Linked DNA regions of Priestia megaterium. The protein of the gene in region 1 interacts with the protein of each later gene in a pairwise test. Links are inferred from orthologs where the notes say so. Each region holds a gene or a part of one and is shown in the gene's direction. Other genes may lie near its edges.

The links.
Region 2: the proteins of CEQ83_RS01205 (region 1) and sucA interact in binary tests that used the Escherichia coli proteins (3 or more experiments, as listed by UniProt). The link is inferred for Priestia megaterium from one-to-one orthologs.

Annotation. Positions count from the first base shown.
Region 1 is NZ_CP023317.1:205,376-211,403, reverse strand. Bases 980-3,919 are described here. They hold CEQ83_RS01205 (ABC-F family ATP-binding cassette domain-containing protein), read left to right. Parts: upstream 980-1,452; coding sequence 1,453-3,387; downstream 3,388-3,919. Other genes in these bases: tsaD (tRNA (adenosine(37)-N6)-threonylcarbamoyltransferase complex transferase subunit TsaD), read right to left, coding at 3,643-3,919; CEQ83_RS01210 (redox-sensing transcriptional repressor Rex), read right to left, coding at 980-994. Outside these bases: twin-arginine translocase subunit TatC, read right to left, coding at 1-101; tatA (twin-arginine translocase TatA/TatE family subunit), read right to left, coding at 117-302; more of CEQ83_RS01210, read right to left, coding at 356-979; more of tsaD, read right to left, coding at 3,920-4,659; rimI (ribosomal protein S18-alanine N-acetyltransferase), read right to left, coding at 4,656-5,105; tRNA (adenosine(37)-N6)-threonylcarbamoyltransferase complex dimerization subunit type 1 TsaB, read right to left, coding at 5,119-5,817; tRNA (adenosine(37)-N6)-threonylcarbamoyltransferase complex ATPase subunit type 1 TsaE, read right to left, coding at 5,814-6,028. UniProt on the Escherichia coli protein: Genetic data indicate it may be involved in ribosome assembly or function.
Region 2 is NZ_CP023317.1:2,862,104-2,868,626, reverse strand. The notes cover bases 2,133-5,567. They hold sucA (2-oxoglutarate dehydrogenase E1 component), read left to right. Parts: upstream 2,133-2,505; coding sequence 2,506-5,367; downstream 5,368-5,567. Other genes in these bases: odhB (2-oxoglutarate dehydrogenase complex dihydrolipoyllysine-residue succinyltransferase), read left to right, coding at 5,384-5,567; CEQ83_RS14425 (PadR family transcriptional regulator), read left to right, coding at 2,133-2,141. Outside these bases: CEQ83_RS14430 (MDR family MFS transporter), read left to right, coding at 1-1,487; more of CEQ83_RS14425, read left to right, coding at 1,554-2,132; more of odhB, read left to right, coding at 5,568-6,523. UniProt on the Escherichia coli protein: E1 component of the 2-oxoglutarate dehydrogenase (OGDH) complex which catalyzes the decarboxylation of 2-oxoglutarate, the first step in the conversion of 2-oxoglutarate to succinyl-CoA and CO(2).

The DNA of each region.
Region 1 (6,028 bases):
AAGCCGCCAATTGTGGCAATCACAAAGAAAAATAAAACAATTAAAATGCGTTTTCGCAGCTCTCCTATATGATCATATATTGACATTTCTTGTTCGGTCATACTATGATCACCCTTTTACTCTTTGTCATCTACTTGACGCTGTTTATCTTTTTCACGATCTTCTGATGCACCGCTAGCGGCATGCTTAAACTCTCTAAGCGTTTGGCCCACTGATCTTCCTAGCTCCGGTAACCGTTTCGGTCCAAAAATAAGCAGTGCTACAATCGCAATAATAATCCAACTGCCTGCTCCAATCCCCATATTCCCACTCTCCTTATTAATTTAGACTTAAGGAAATCGTAACACAGTCCGCCTTATTCAACAGGATAATTTTTCAAAAAGTAGACGAGCGACTGTAATTCTACAGCAAGATCAATATGATGGAGTCGAATCTCATCCGGTACGTTTAAGCGTGCAGGAGTAAAGTTTAAAATTCCTTTAATTCCGCAACTCACTAAACGATCAGTAATTTGCTGAGCAACAGTAGCAGGAACGGTTAAAATCGCTACTGAGATGTCATCACTCATATAATCTTCCAATTGGTCAAGATGATAGACCGGCACGTCGCCCACTTTTGTACCCACTTTTTCTTCTATCACATCAAAAGCGCACTCAATTTTGGTGTTATTATTTTTAATAAAATTATAATTTAGAAAGGCCGTTCCTAGATTCCCTACGCCAATCAGTGCTACTTTCGTTACTTCATCTTGGTCTAACGTTTTACGGAAAAATGTAAGTAAATAATTCACATTGTAGCCGTATCCCTTTTTTCCTAATGCACCAAAGTAAGAAAAGTCCCGACGAATAGTAGCAGAATCCACTTTCACTGCCTCACTTAACTCCGCTGACGACACACGCTGTTTACCAGAAGCATGCAAATTTTTCAAAAAACGATAATAAAGCGGCAATCGTTTAGCCGTTGCTTGTGGTATTTTTAATTGTTCAGTGTTCACGTTGTACCCCCTCAGTTCATGTATGTCATTACTAACATTTTCAAGTCATATTGCATTACCTTTCACAAAGCATCAACCGCTTTGAGGTAGCGCTTCCAATTCTCTCTCTTTTCTCTTGTTTTATATATACTCCGCTTCACACCTCGACGGCTTTTGTCTATTCAGCACTCCTTAAAGTCGGTATGTAGAACGAAGCAATTAGCCCTTCAAAGGATCCGTTTGTTAGTCATGACGGATTTTTCACATCCATCATAGATAAGTTCAGAGATGCACTTATCTCTTATTTTAACATAGTATCCTGTATAAAATGTGCAGGTAAAATCATTTTATTTCATGAATCAAAACATTCGCTTCATCATTTGTCCTTGTCCCTCTACAAATTACAAACGCTTGTAGGAAGAACTTGTAGTTAAAAATATGTTAAAATACACTATGGATATACTACTAGAGGTGAAAAAATGATTATTCTACAATTGAACGGTATTACAAAATACTATGGGGCAGAACCCATTTTATCGAATATAAAGTTAGAAGTACAATCAAAAGACCGCATTGCCCTAGTGGGACGAAACGGTGCTGGTAAATCAACTTTATTAAAAATTATTGCTGAGCAGCTTTCCTATGACAGCGGAGAAATTATTAAACCTAAGGGTGTTTCCATTGATTATATGGGACAAGATACAGTTCTTGAGTCAACACTCTCCATATGGGAAGAAATGATGACTGTCTTTGCTCCGTTAAAGAAGATGGAAAAAGAATTACGTACGCTTGAAACGAAGATGGGCGATCCAGATATTTTTAATGATTCAGTTCAATACGAAAAACTAACCAAAGAGTACGATCAGCTTCAAGTAACGTTCAAAGATTTAGGCGGCTATCAATATGAAGCGGATACACGATCTATTCTTCACGGTTTCCGTTTTTCAAACTTTGACTATAGCACCCCTATTTCCTCCTTGAGCGGTGGGCAAAAAACGCGCTTGGCTCTTGCAAAACTGCTTTTAACAAAGCCAGACTTGCTTATTCTCGATGAGCCTACCAACCACTTAGATATTGAAACTTTAGCATGGCTGGAACAGTTTCTGCAAGGGTATGAAGGAGCTATTTTAATTGTTTCACACGATCGTTACTTCCTTGATAAAGTCGTAAATCAAGTGTATGAAGTCGTACAAAAAACAACGGTGAAGTACACGGGCAACTACTCTAAATACCTCGTACAAAAAGCCGAGCGCTATGAAAAAGAGTTGCGTCAGTACGAAAAGCAGCAAGATGAAGTCGCAAAACTGAATGATTTTATTCAGCGAAATATCGCCCGCGCGTCGACTACAAAACGTGCGCAAAGCAGACGTAAACAGCTCGATCGAATGGAGTTAATAAACCGACCTAATGAAGGTGAAAAATCAGCTAGTTTTTCGTTTGAAATTGAGCGTCAAAGCGGAAATGAAGTCTTAAATCTCGAAAACGTGTCTATCGGGTATGATGAAAACAAATATGTCGTGCAAGAGGCAAACCTTCGGATTAAAAAAGGTGAAAGCCTTGCGTTGGTTGGTCCTAATGGAGTTGGGAAATCAACTTTATTAAAAGGTATTGTGGATAAACTAAGCTTCAAGACTGGAACCATTTCTTTTGGCTCAAACGTAATGGTTGGTTATTACGACCAAGAGCAAGCCAATTTAACGTCTAATAAAACCGTTTTAAATGAACTTTGGGATGACTACCCAGCCAAACCTGAAAAAGAAATCCGTACAGCGCTTGGAAATTTTCTGTTTTCAGGTGATGATGTACTGAAAATCGTTTCCACGCTCAGCGGTGGTGAAAAAGCACGTTTGGCTCTTGCGAAGCTTATGCTTCAAAAAGCTAACTTCTTAATTTTGGATGAACCTACTAACCATCTTGATTTAGATAGCAAACAAGTACTGGAGAATGCGTTAATTGATTACCCAGGGACTCTATTATTTGTTTCACATGACCGTTATTTTATTAATCGTATTGCCAATAAAATAGCAGAGCTATCTCCTGAAGGAGTAGAAGAATTTCTTGGAGATTATGACTATTATGTAGAAAAGAAAGCAGAAATAGAGGAAATCAAAGAATTAGAAAATATAAAAGCAAACGAAGAACGTACGGTAAAAGTAGATAAACAGTCCTATAAACAAGATAAAGAACAAAAGAAATTGATGAGACAGCGAACGCGCCGCATTGAAGAAATTGAAACTGAAGTAAACAAATTAGAAGCCGCCCAAGCGGCGAATGAAGAACTTCTTTGTGACCCTGAAATTTATCAAAATCACGAAGAAGTATCAAGATTAAACGGTGAAAATGAAAAAATTTCTTCACAGTTATCCACATTAATGGAAGAGTGGGAAGAATTACAGCTGCTTCTAGAAGAGTAGCCTATATTTTTGCGTATCTATTCATCCTATTTACTTGTTCATGCGCTTAAGAGCAAGCTTTATCCACTCTGTGAATAAATAGTGGATATCTGTCTGATTTTCATAATTAAAACTTGTTGATAACAGGTCCGTGTACTGAGTGCACGGACTTTTCCACATAATTATCCACAGTCAATTCTAAATTTATTGAATATTGTTGATAAATCATTTTTATCCACAAAAAAAGACGAATGAGAAATAAATCTCATTCGTCACTTACTCTTCCAAGTCCAAACCGGGGTTTGCATTTAATGACATATCTGAACGTTTTCCTTGAGCAAATCGTACGCTTGCTGCTGCTCCAATCATTGCGGCATTATCCGTACATAGAGATAGCGGCGGGATAATAAGCTCAATATTTGATAGGGGTTCAAATGCCTCTTCTAGCGCTGCTCTAAGCCCTTTATTAGCAGCAACTCCTCCTGCTAATAAAACTTGCTTAACGTTATATTCCTTTGCAGCTTTAATCGTTTTAGTTACTAACACATCAATGACACTCGCTTGAAAGCTAGCAGCAAGTGTTTGTGGAAGAATCTCTTCACCTTTTTGCTTCGCATTGTGGACAGTGTTAATAACTGCTGATTTTAATCCACTGAAACTAAAATCATAGGATCCTTCTTCTAGCCAAGCACGCGGCAAATCAATTAATGGCTCTCCTTCATGTGCAAGGCGGTCAATATGAGGTCCGCCTGGATATGGAAGGTTTAACGTGCGGGCTACTTTATCGTAGGCTTCTCCTGCTGCATCATCTCTTGTTTCACCGATCACTTTAAAATGACCGTGACTTTCCATGTATACAAGCTCCGTATGCCCGCCAGATACAACTAGCGATAAGAGCGGGAATTCTAGTTTTTTGATTAGCTGATTTGCATAAATATGTCCTGCAATATGATGAACACCAATTAATGGCTTTTGATGTGCAAATGCTAGCGCTTTGGCTGCATTTACGCCAATAAGAAGTGCTCCCACAAGCCCTGGTCCTTCCGTTACAGCTATTGCATCTATATCTGCAAACGTCAAGTTCGCTTGATTTAAAGTTTCTTCAACTACTACTGTAATTTGTTCTACATGATGACGAGATGCAATTTCCGGTACGACACCGCCAAATCGTTTATGGCTTTCTATTTGAGAGGCCACCACATTGGCTACAATTTCATGACCGTTTCGAATCACAGCTGCTGCTGTCTCATCACAGCTTGTTTCTAATGCTAAAATTAATTGATTTTCATTCATAAATTCACCCACATAACTAATGCATCCTCATTGTTATCAGAATAATAATTCTTACGAATACCTCCAGGTTTAAAACCTAGCTTTTGATACAATGATTGTGCAATATGATTAGATACCCTAACTTCTAATGTCATTGACGTAGCACCTAGTTTTCGAAGAACGTCCATCACGTTGCGGAGCAGCAATTCACCGAGTCCCTTGCCTCGGTAGTCTGGCAATAGCGCAATGTTGGTTACATGTGCTTCGTCAATAACAATCCACGTTCCACAATAACCAATAATATTTTCTCCTTCTTCCATCACAATGTAAGTTGAAAATTGATTATTGGTTAACTCATTTTGAAATGCTTCTGCACTCCAAGGTGTCGTAAAAGACTTCTCTTCGATTTTCACTACTTGATCAATATCTTTAACTTCCATTAAACGAAACTTAATTGTTAGTTTCATGTTATACCTTCTTTTATCCTTTTTGCTGTGAAGCAAGCCAGTTGGCTTCTGCTTCAGCTAAACGAATGTAGTTCGGAACAAAAGTATGCACAGACTGCGGCTCTTTCTTCATTCCTAAGAAAGCCAATTCACTTGGTCTTGGGTTAAACTGCTGAACATGGGCAAATACAGCTTGTTCACTCAACACTTCTTTTAACGCCTCTTCATGCATGGAAAGATCATTGCCTATGAATAAAATAGGTTTGTTGTATGACTTTAAATGTTCCGCCCAGTCCTTATTAATAACAAGTCGATCACTTTCAACTTCTACAAGACCTCGTTCGTTATTCCATTCATATAGTCCTGTATAAAGCTGCTGACGGCGCGCATCAAATAACGGAGCAATATATCCATCAAAATAACGACCGTTTGCTGCTAGTGCCTCAAGGCTAGATACACCTATTAAAGGAATATTTAAAGTCCAAGCAAGTGTCTTGGCAATGGTAACACCAATGCGTACACCGGTATAGGACCCGGGACCGTGTGCCACTACAATACGGTCTAGCTCGCTTGGCGCAATATCACAATCTTTTAACAAAGATTCCACAGCGTTCATCACACGAACAGAGTGATTCTTTTTTAGATTCGTAATAATTTCTCCAATTACTTTGTTTTCTTCAACGACAGCAACACCCATGACAAAATTGGATGTATCAATGGCTAACATTTTCATCTTTTAAAAAGCTCCTTACATATTTCAACGTACCGACTGCCTATCGCTTTTACAAGGATTTTACGAGTCGTTTCGTTTTCATGGTAAATATTGATTTGAATATATTCATTAGGAAGCTGCTCTTCAATCAGGTGAGCCCACTCCACGACCGTCACGCCATCTCCTTCAAAATACTCATCGAACCCTAGGTCTTCAAATTCATCCCCTAGAC
Region 2 (6,523 bases), 2.7 Mb from region 1 along the record:
TTATGTCAGCCATGGATAATACCATCGTAGCGACGGCTATGGGGAAAATCATTTCTGATCTAGGCGGATTAGATAAGTTTGTTTGGGTTACGTCCGCTTATATGGTTGCCGTGATGGCAGGTATGCCGATATTTGGTAAACTATCTGATATGTACGGCCGTAAACGGTTTTTTATTTTTGGGTTAACCGTATTCTTACTTGGATCCGCATTGTGTGGTTTAGCACAAAGCATTGTGCAGCTAAGTATTTACCGAGCGATTCAAGGAATTGGAGGAGGAGCGCTTCTTCCGATTGCTTTTACCATCGTATTTGATATTTTCCCTCCTGAAAAACGCGGGAAAATGACGGGATTATTAGGTGCCGTTTTTGGCTCAGCAAGCGTATTTGGTCCACTTCTCGGTGCTTACATTACGGAATACATCAGCTGGCACTGGGTGTTTTACGTGAACGTGCCAATTGGACTTTTATCGTTATTTTTTATTATGCGCTTTTATAAAGAGTCAAAAAGTCATAAAAAGCAAAAAATTGACTGGGCTGGTGCAGCCACTCTTGTCATTTCAGTAGTAAGTTTAATGTTTGCTCTTGAACTTGGAGGAAAAGAGTATGAGTGGTCTTCTCCGCAAATTTTATCTCTTTTTGCTATCTTTGCTGTGGCGCTGTCACTCTTCTTTTTTGTGGAAAAGCGCGCGCAAGAGCCGATTATTTCATTTTGGATGTTCAAGCGCCGTTTATTTGCAACATCACAGATTCTCGCTTTCTTATACGGAGCAACGTTTATTATTTTAACGGTATTTATTCCTATTTTCGTTCAAGCTGTCTACGGAGGTTCTGCTACAAATGCAGGTTTAATTTTAACTCCGATGATGTTAGGCTCAGTAGCAGGAAGTGCGATCGGCGGGATTTTTCTCACAAAAACAAGCTTCCGAAACTTGATGATTATGTCCGTTTTTTCATTTGCAGTAGGAATGTTCTTGTTAGGAACAATGGAACCTGATACACCTCGTTGGATGCTCACGGTATTTATGATTTTGACTGGATTTGGCGTAGGGTTTAGCTTTTCTCTTTTACCAACGTCGTCAACTCATAAGCTAGATCCACAGTTTAGAGGTTCTGCCAACTCAACAAACTCATTTGCTCGTTCTTTAGGAATGACGCTGGGAGTTACGATTTTTGGAACGATTCAAAGCAATACATTTACAAATGAGCTGCAGCGCAATTTTCAAGGTATGGGAAATGGATCACAAGGAGCATTTTCTCAAATAGGAGATCCGAGTGCAGTTTTTCAATCAAGTGCCCGAAACAGCATTCCGCCTCAAATATTAGATAAGATTGTTGATGCTATGTCTACATCGATCACGTATGCATTTATGCTTGCTCTTATTCCAATTGCAGTAGCTATTATTACTGTCTTTTTAATGGGAAATGAACGAGTGGAAGTTCCCCCTAAAAAGCGGGTAGAAGCTAAGGAACCGGCAGCTCAAAAATAGAAAAGGCACGAATTTATTCGTGCTTTTTTTACTAAATAAGATGCATGTCAAGAGGTGAAAGGTGTTATGAGTGTTAAATTAGTCATACTGGGCTTATTAATGGAAGGAAATAAGCACCCTTATGAAATTCAGCAAACCATTAATGAAAGACAAATGAAGCACTATATTAAACTTGCAAGCGGTTCTTTATATTACGCTTTTGATACGCTCGAAAAAGATCAGTTGGTGAAAGTAGTCGATGTGATTCGAGAGACGAACAGACCTGAAAAGACCGTTTATTCTATCACGGATGCAGGAAGAGAAGAATTTGAACGCCTTTATTTTGAACAGCTGTTAAAAAAAGAGCATATGCATAGACCTGTTTATGCTGCTCTTTCATTTACTTCTTACGTGGATCAAAAAAAAGTGGCTTCTGCTTTAGAAAAAAAGATTGAGGAAACGGCAGCTTATTTAGAAAAAATGCAAAATTTGTACCAAGTTAAAAAGGTCGATCATTCCATTGCAAATCTGTCGATCATTATGCGCACGATTATGCATTTGAAAGTAGAACTAACTTGGTTCACTCATTTACTCGAAGCGGCGAAAAGCAGCAAGCTTACAGAAGTAGATGATGGTTATTTTAAAGACGTTGAAAAAATCGTAGATGAGTTTTAAAAAAAGAAGCAAAACACTGCTTCTTTTTTTAAATAGTCATAAAATATATTTTAAGCAATTTAATTTTGCCAAAAGCTAGGTCAATAACAATTAATTAACACCTGATTCGACCTTTAATCAGCTTTACTTATAAAACGCTTTCAAAAAGTAGTAAGACTATTAAAAAAGTAAAAAAAATTAAAGAAATATAGCGATTTCATTTTGATTGACGAGTAAAAGAGTGGTAAAATATAAGCAGATATCAGATACACACGCAGTGAGATTTATCACTCGTTGTAAAGATGTCAGACGATAAGGTAATCGACATTCAAAATGGAAAGATTGTTGAGTACGACAATTATTATAACTCGTTGGGGGTTTTATCATGGGTAACGAAACGTCGAATAGAGGGGAGCCTTGGCAAGGATTTTTGGGTCCGAACTACGGCTATGTATTAGAACAGTATGAGTTATATGAAGAGCAGTCAGATCTAGTAGATCCAGACTTAAAAGAATTATTTGATTATTGGGGTGCTCCTCCATTAAACGAAAGTGAGCAGGTTCAGCAAGCTGAATACGCACAGACTGCACCTTCAGCTAACACATCTAAAATTGCATCGGCTATTAAGCTAGCGGAAAACATCCGTGCTTATGGTCATCTATACGCGTCAATTAAGCCTCTTGAAAGCGAGAAGAAAGATCCTGTCTTGCTTCACTTGGAAGATTACAATTTAACGCAAGAAGATTTAAAATCAATTCCGGTTGATATTTTATGTACGAATGCGCCATCACACGTCAAAAATGGTTTAGACGCAATTAACTATTTAACAGATGTCTACACAAAAACCATTGCGTTTGAATTCCATCACGTACATAACATGGAAGAGAATAAGTGGCTGACTGATATGGTCGAGTCAGGTGCTATTTTCCAACCTCTTTCAAATGAGAAAAGAACTTCTGTATTAAAGCGTTTAACAGAAGTAGAAGGCTTTGAACAATTTTTACATCGTACATTTGTCGGACAAAAACGCTTTTCTATTGAAGGCGTAGATATGTTAATTCCACTTGTAGATGAACTGATTGCACGCTCAGTGGAAACAAGCCCAAAAACGGTTAATATCGGTATGGCTCACCGTGGACGTTTAAATGTATTAGCACACGTATTAGGCAAGCCGTATGAAATGATTTTTGCGGAATTCCAGCATGCGCCTAACAAGGAATTAGTTCCTTCAGAAGGTTCAATCGGTATCAACTACGGCTGGACGGGAGACGTAAAATATCACCTGGGTGCCGACAAACAAATTAAAGCAGAGAACACAGTTCGAGCTCGTTTGACATTGGCTAGTAACCCTAGTCACTTGGAGTTTGTTAATCCGGTTGTGGAAGGGTTTACAAGAGCGGCTCAAGATGAGCGTGATGTGAATGGATACCCGAAACAAGATGTAAAAAAATCGTTCGCGATTTTAATTCACGGAGATGCTGCGTTCCCTGGTGAAGGTATTGTACAAGAAACGCTGAACTTAAATCAATTGACTGGTTATCAAACAGGTGGAACAATCCACATTATTGCTAACAACATGATTGGATTTACAACAGAAAGCGTCGATTCTCGTTCAACAAAATATGCAAGTGACTTAGCAAAAGGGTTTGAAATTCCAATCGTTCACGTAAACGCGGATGATCCGGAAGCCTGTTTAGCGGCTGCTTATTTTGCTTATGAGTATCGCAGACGTTTTAACAAAGATTTCTTGATTGATTTAATTGGATACCGTCGATTTGGCCACAATGAAATGGATGAACCGTCTGTAACGCAGCCGAAGATGTATGAAATTGTGACAAAACGTCCAACCGTTCGTGCTATGTATGCAAAGCAGCTCGAAGAACAAAACGTTATTCAAAGCGGTCAAGCAGATCAAATTAATGAAGAGTTACAAGCGAAGTTAAAAGCAGCTTATGAGAAAGTACCGCCAAAAGCTGAAAAACAACATAGAATTATGGAAATGCCACAAGCAGTCTTCAAAGGAATTTCAGATATTGATACATCTGTTACAAAAGAAGAGCTGTTTGAAGTGAATCAAGAGCTAGTGAAATACCCTGAAGGATTTAACGTATTTCCAAAACTTGATCGCATCTTATCTAAACGTGCCAAAGCGTTTGAAGAAAATGAAAGCGTGGATTGGTCATTGGGTGAGGCATTTGCATTTGCTACGATTTTAAGAGACGGCACGCCAATTCGTATTACAGGCCAAGATTCTGAACGTGGTACGTTTGCACATAGACATCTTGTTCTTCATGATCATAAGACAGGGGATGTTTACTCACCACTACACGCAATGAAGAACGTAAGCGCTTCCTTTGATATTCGTAACAGTCCATTATCTGAAGGTTCAGTGCTTGGATTTGAATACGGCTATAATGTATTTGCTCCTGAAACGCTTGTTCTTTGGGAAGCACAATTCGGTGATTTTGCCAATGCAGGTCAAGTTATTATTGACCAGTTTATTGCAGCAGGTCGTGCTAAGTGGGGACAAAAATCTGGAATGGTCTTATTGCTGCCACATGGCCATGAAGGTCAAGGGCCAGAACACTCAAGCGCTCGTCTAGAACGTTATTTACAGCTAGCTGGAGAAAACAACTGGACAATCGCAAACGTAACAAGCGCTGCGCAATATTTCCACTTACTTCGACGACAAGCTGCCATTTTACAGCGCGAAGAAGTAAGACCGCTAGTAGTTATGACACCAAAAAGTTTGCTTCGTAATGCTTTTAGTGTGTCAAACCTTGAAGAGTTTACAAAAGGCTCTTTCCGCTTAGTAGTAGAACAGCCTGGATTAGGCAAAAAAGAAGATGCAGTTGAACGAATCGTTCTGTGCAGCGGAAAAATCAGCAGTGAGTTAACGGAACGCTTAAACAAAGCAGAAGATGATAAAGATTGGCTACACGTTCTTCGTCTAGAACAAATTTATCCGTTCCCAAGACGCGTAATTGCTGAAATCTTTGCTCGCTATAAAAATTTAAAAGAGATTGTCTGGTTACAAGAAGAGCCTGAAAACATGGGCGCATGGAACTATGTAGAAGATCGACTGCGTGAAGTAGCACCAGAAGGAGCTACTGTTGACTACATCGGCCGCACAAGACGCTCAAGTCCAGCTGAAGGAGATCCAACAGTTCACAGACAAGAACAAGAACGTATTTTACAAGATGCATTAACTAAAAATGAAATTGCTAACGACGTTGTTACACGATAAGGAAGGGGAATGAATCATGGGAGAGATTAAAGTACCGGAATTAGCAGAATCAATTTCTGAAGGAACAGTTGCACAGTGGCTAAAACAAGTAGGAGATTTCGTTGAAAAAGGCGATTATATCGTTGAACTTGAAACAGATAAAGTTAACGTTGAAATTACAGCTGAAGACTCTGGTGTGCTAACAGAACTTCTTGCTGGCGAAGGCGACACAGTGCAAGTTGGTGAAACAATTGCACGTCTTGAAGCGAAAGAAGGAGCTTCAGCACCAGCAGCACCAAAAGCTGAAGAAAAACCAGCAGAAGAAGCACCAAAACAAGAAGCTGCTCCAGCTCAGCAAAAAACAGTTGAAGAAGTAGCGCCAGCAGCTGAAGCGCCTCAACAAGGAAATCAAAAACAATGGCTGATTGCTTCTCCTGCAGCTCGCAAAGCAGCAAGAGAACGTGGAATCAAGCTAGATCAAGTACCAACTACTGATCCTCTTGGCCGTGTGCGTAAACATGATATTGATTCATATGCAGATCAAAAATCAAATGAGCAAAAACAGCAGGCACAAGCAAGTAAGCCAGCTAACCCGGTATCTCCGTCTCCAGCGGCAAGTGAAAATAGCGACAAACCTGTTGAACGCGAACGTATGTCACGTCGTCGTCAAACAATTGCCAAACGTCTCGTTGAAGTTCAGCAAACAGCGGCTATGTTGACAACGTTTAACGAAGTAGACATGACGGCTGTTATGGCTCTTCGTAAACGACGCAAAGACAAATTCTTTGAACAGCACGACGTAAGACTTGGCTTTATGTCATTCTTCACAAAAGCAGTAGTAGCAGCACTTAAAAAATACCCATTATTAAATGCTGAAATTCAAGGCAACGAGTTATTAATTAAAAAATTCTACGATATTGGTATTGCTGTGTCAGCTCCAGACGGTCTTGTTGTTCCAGTTGTACGTGATGCTGACCGTAAAACATTCGCTGGTATCGAAGGATCTATCGTTGATTTAGCGAAAAAAGCGCGCGACAACAAATTAGCATTAAAAGATTTACAAGGTGGAACGTTCACAATTACAAACGGCGGTGTATTCGGTTCATTAATGTCTACACCAATTTTAAACGGGCCTCAAGTTGGTATTTTAGGAATGCACAAAGTTCAGCTTCGTCCG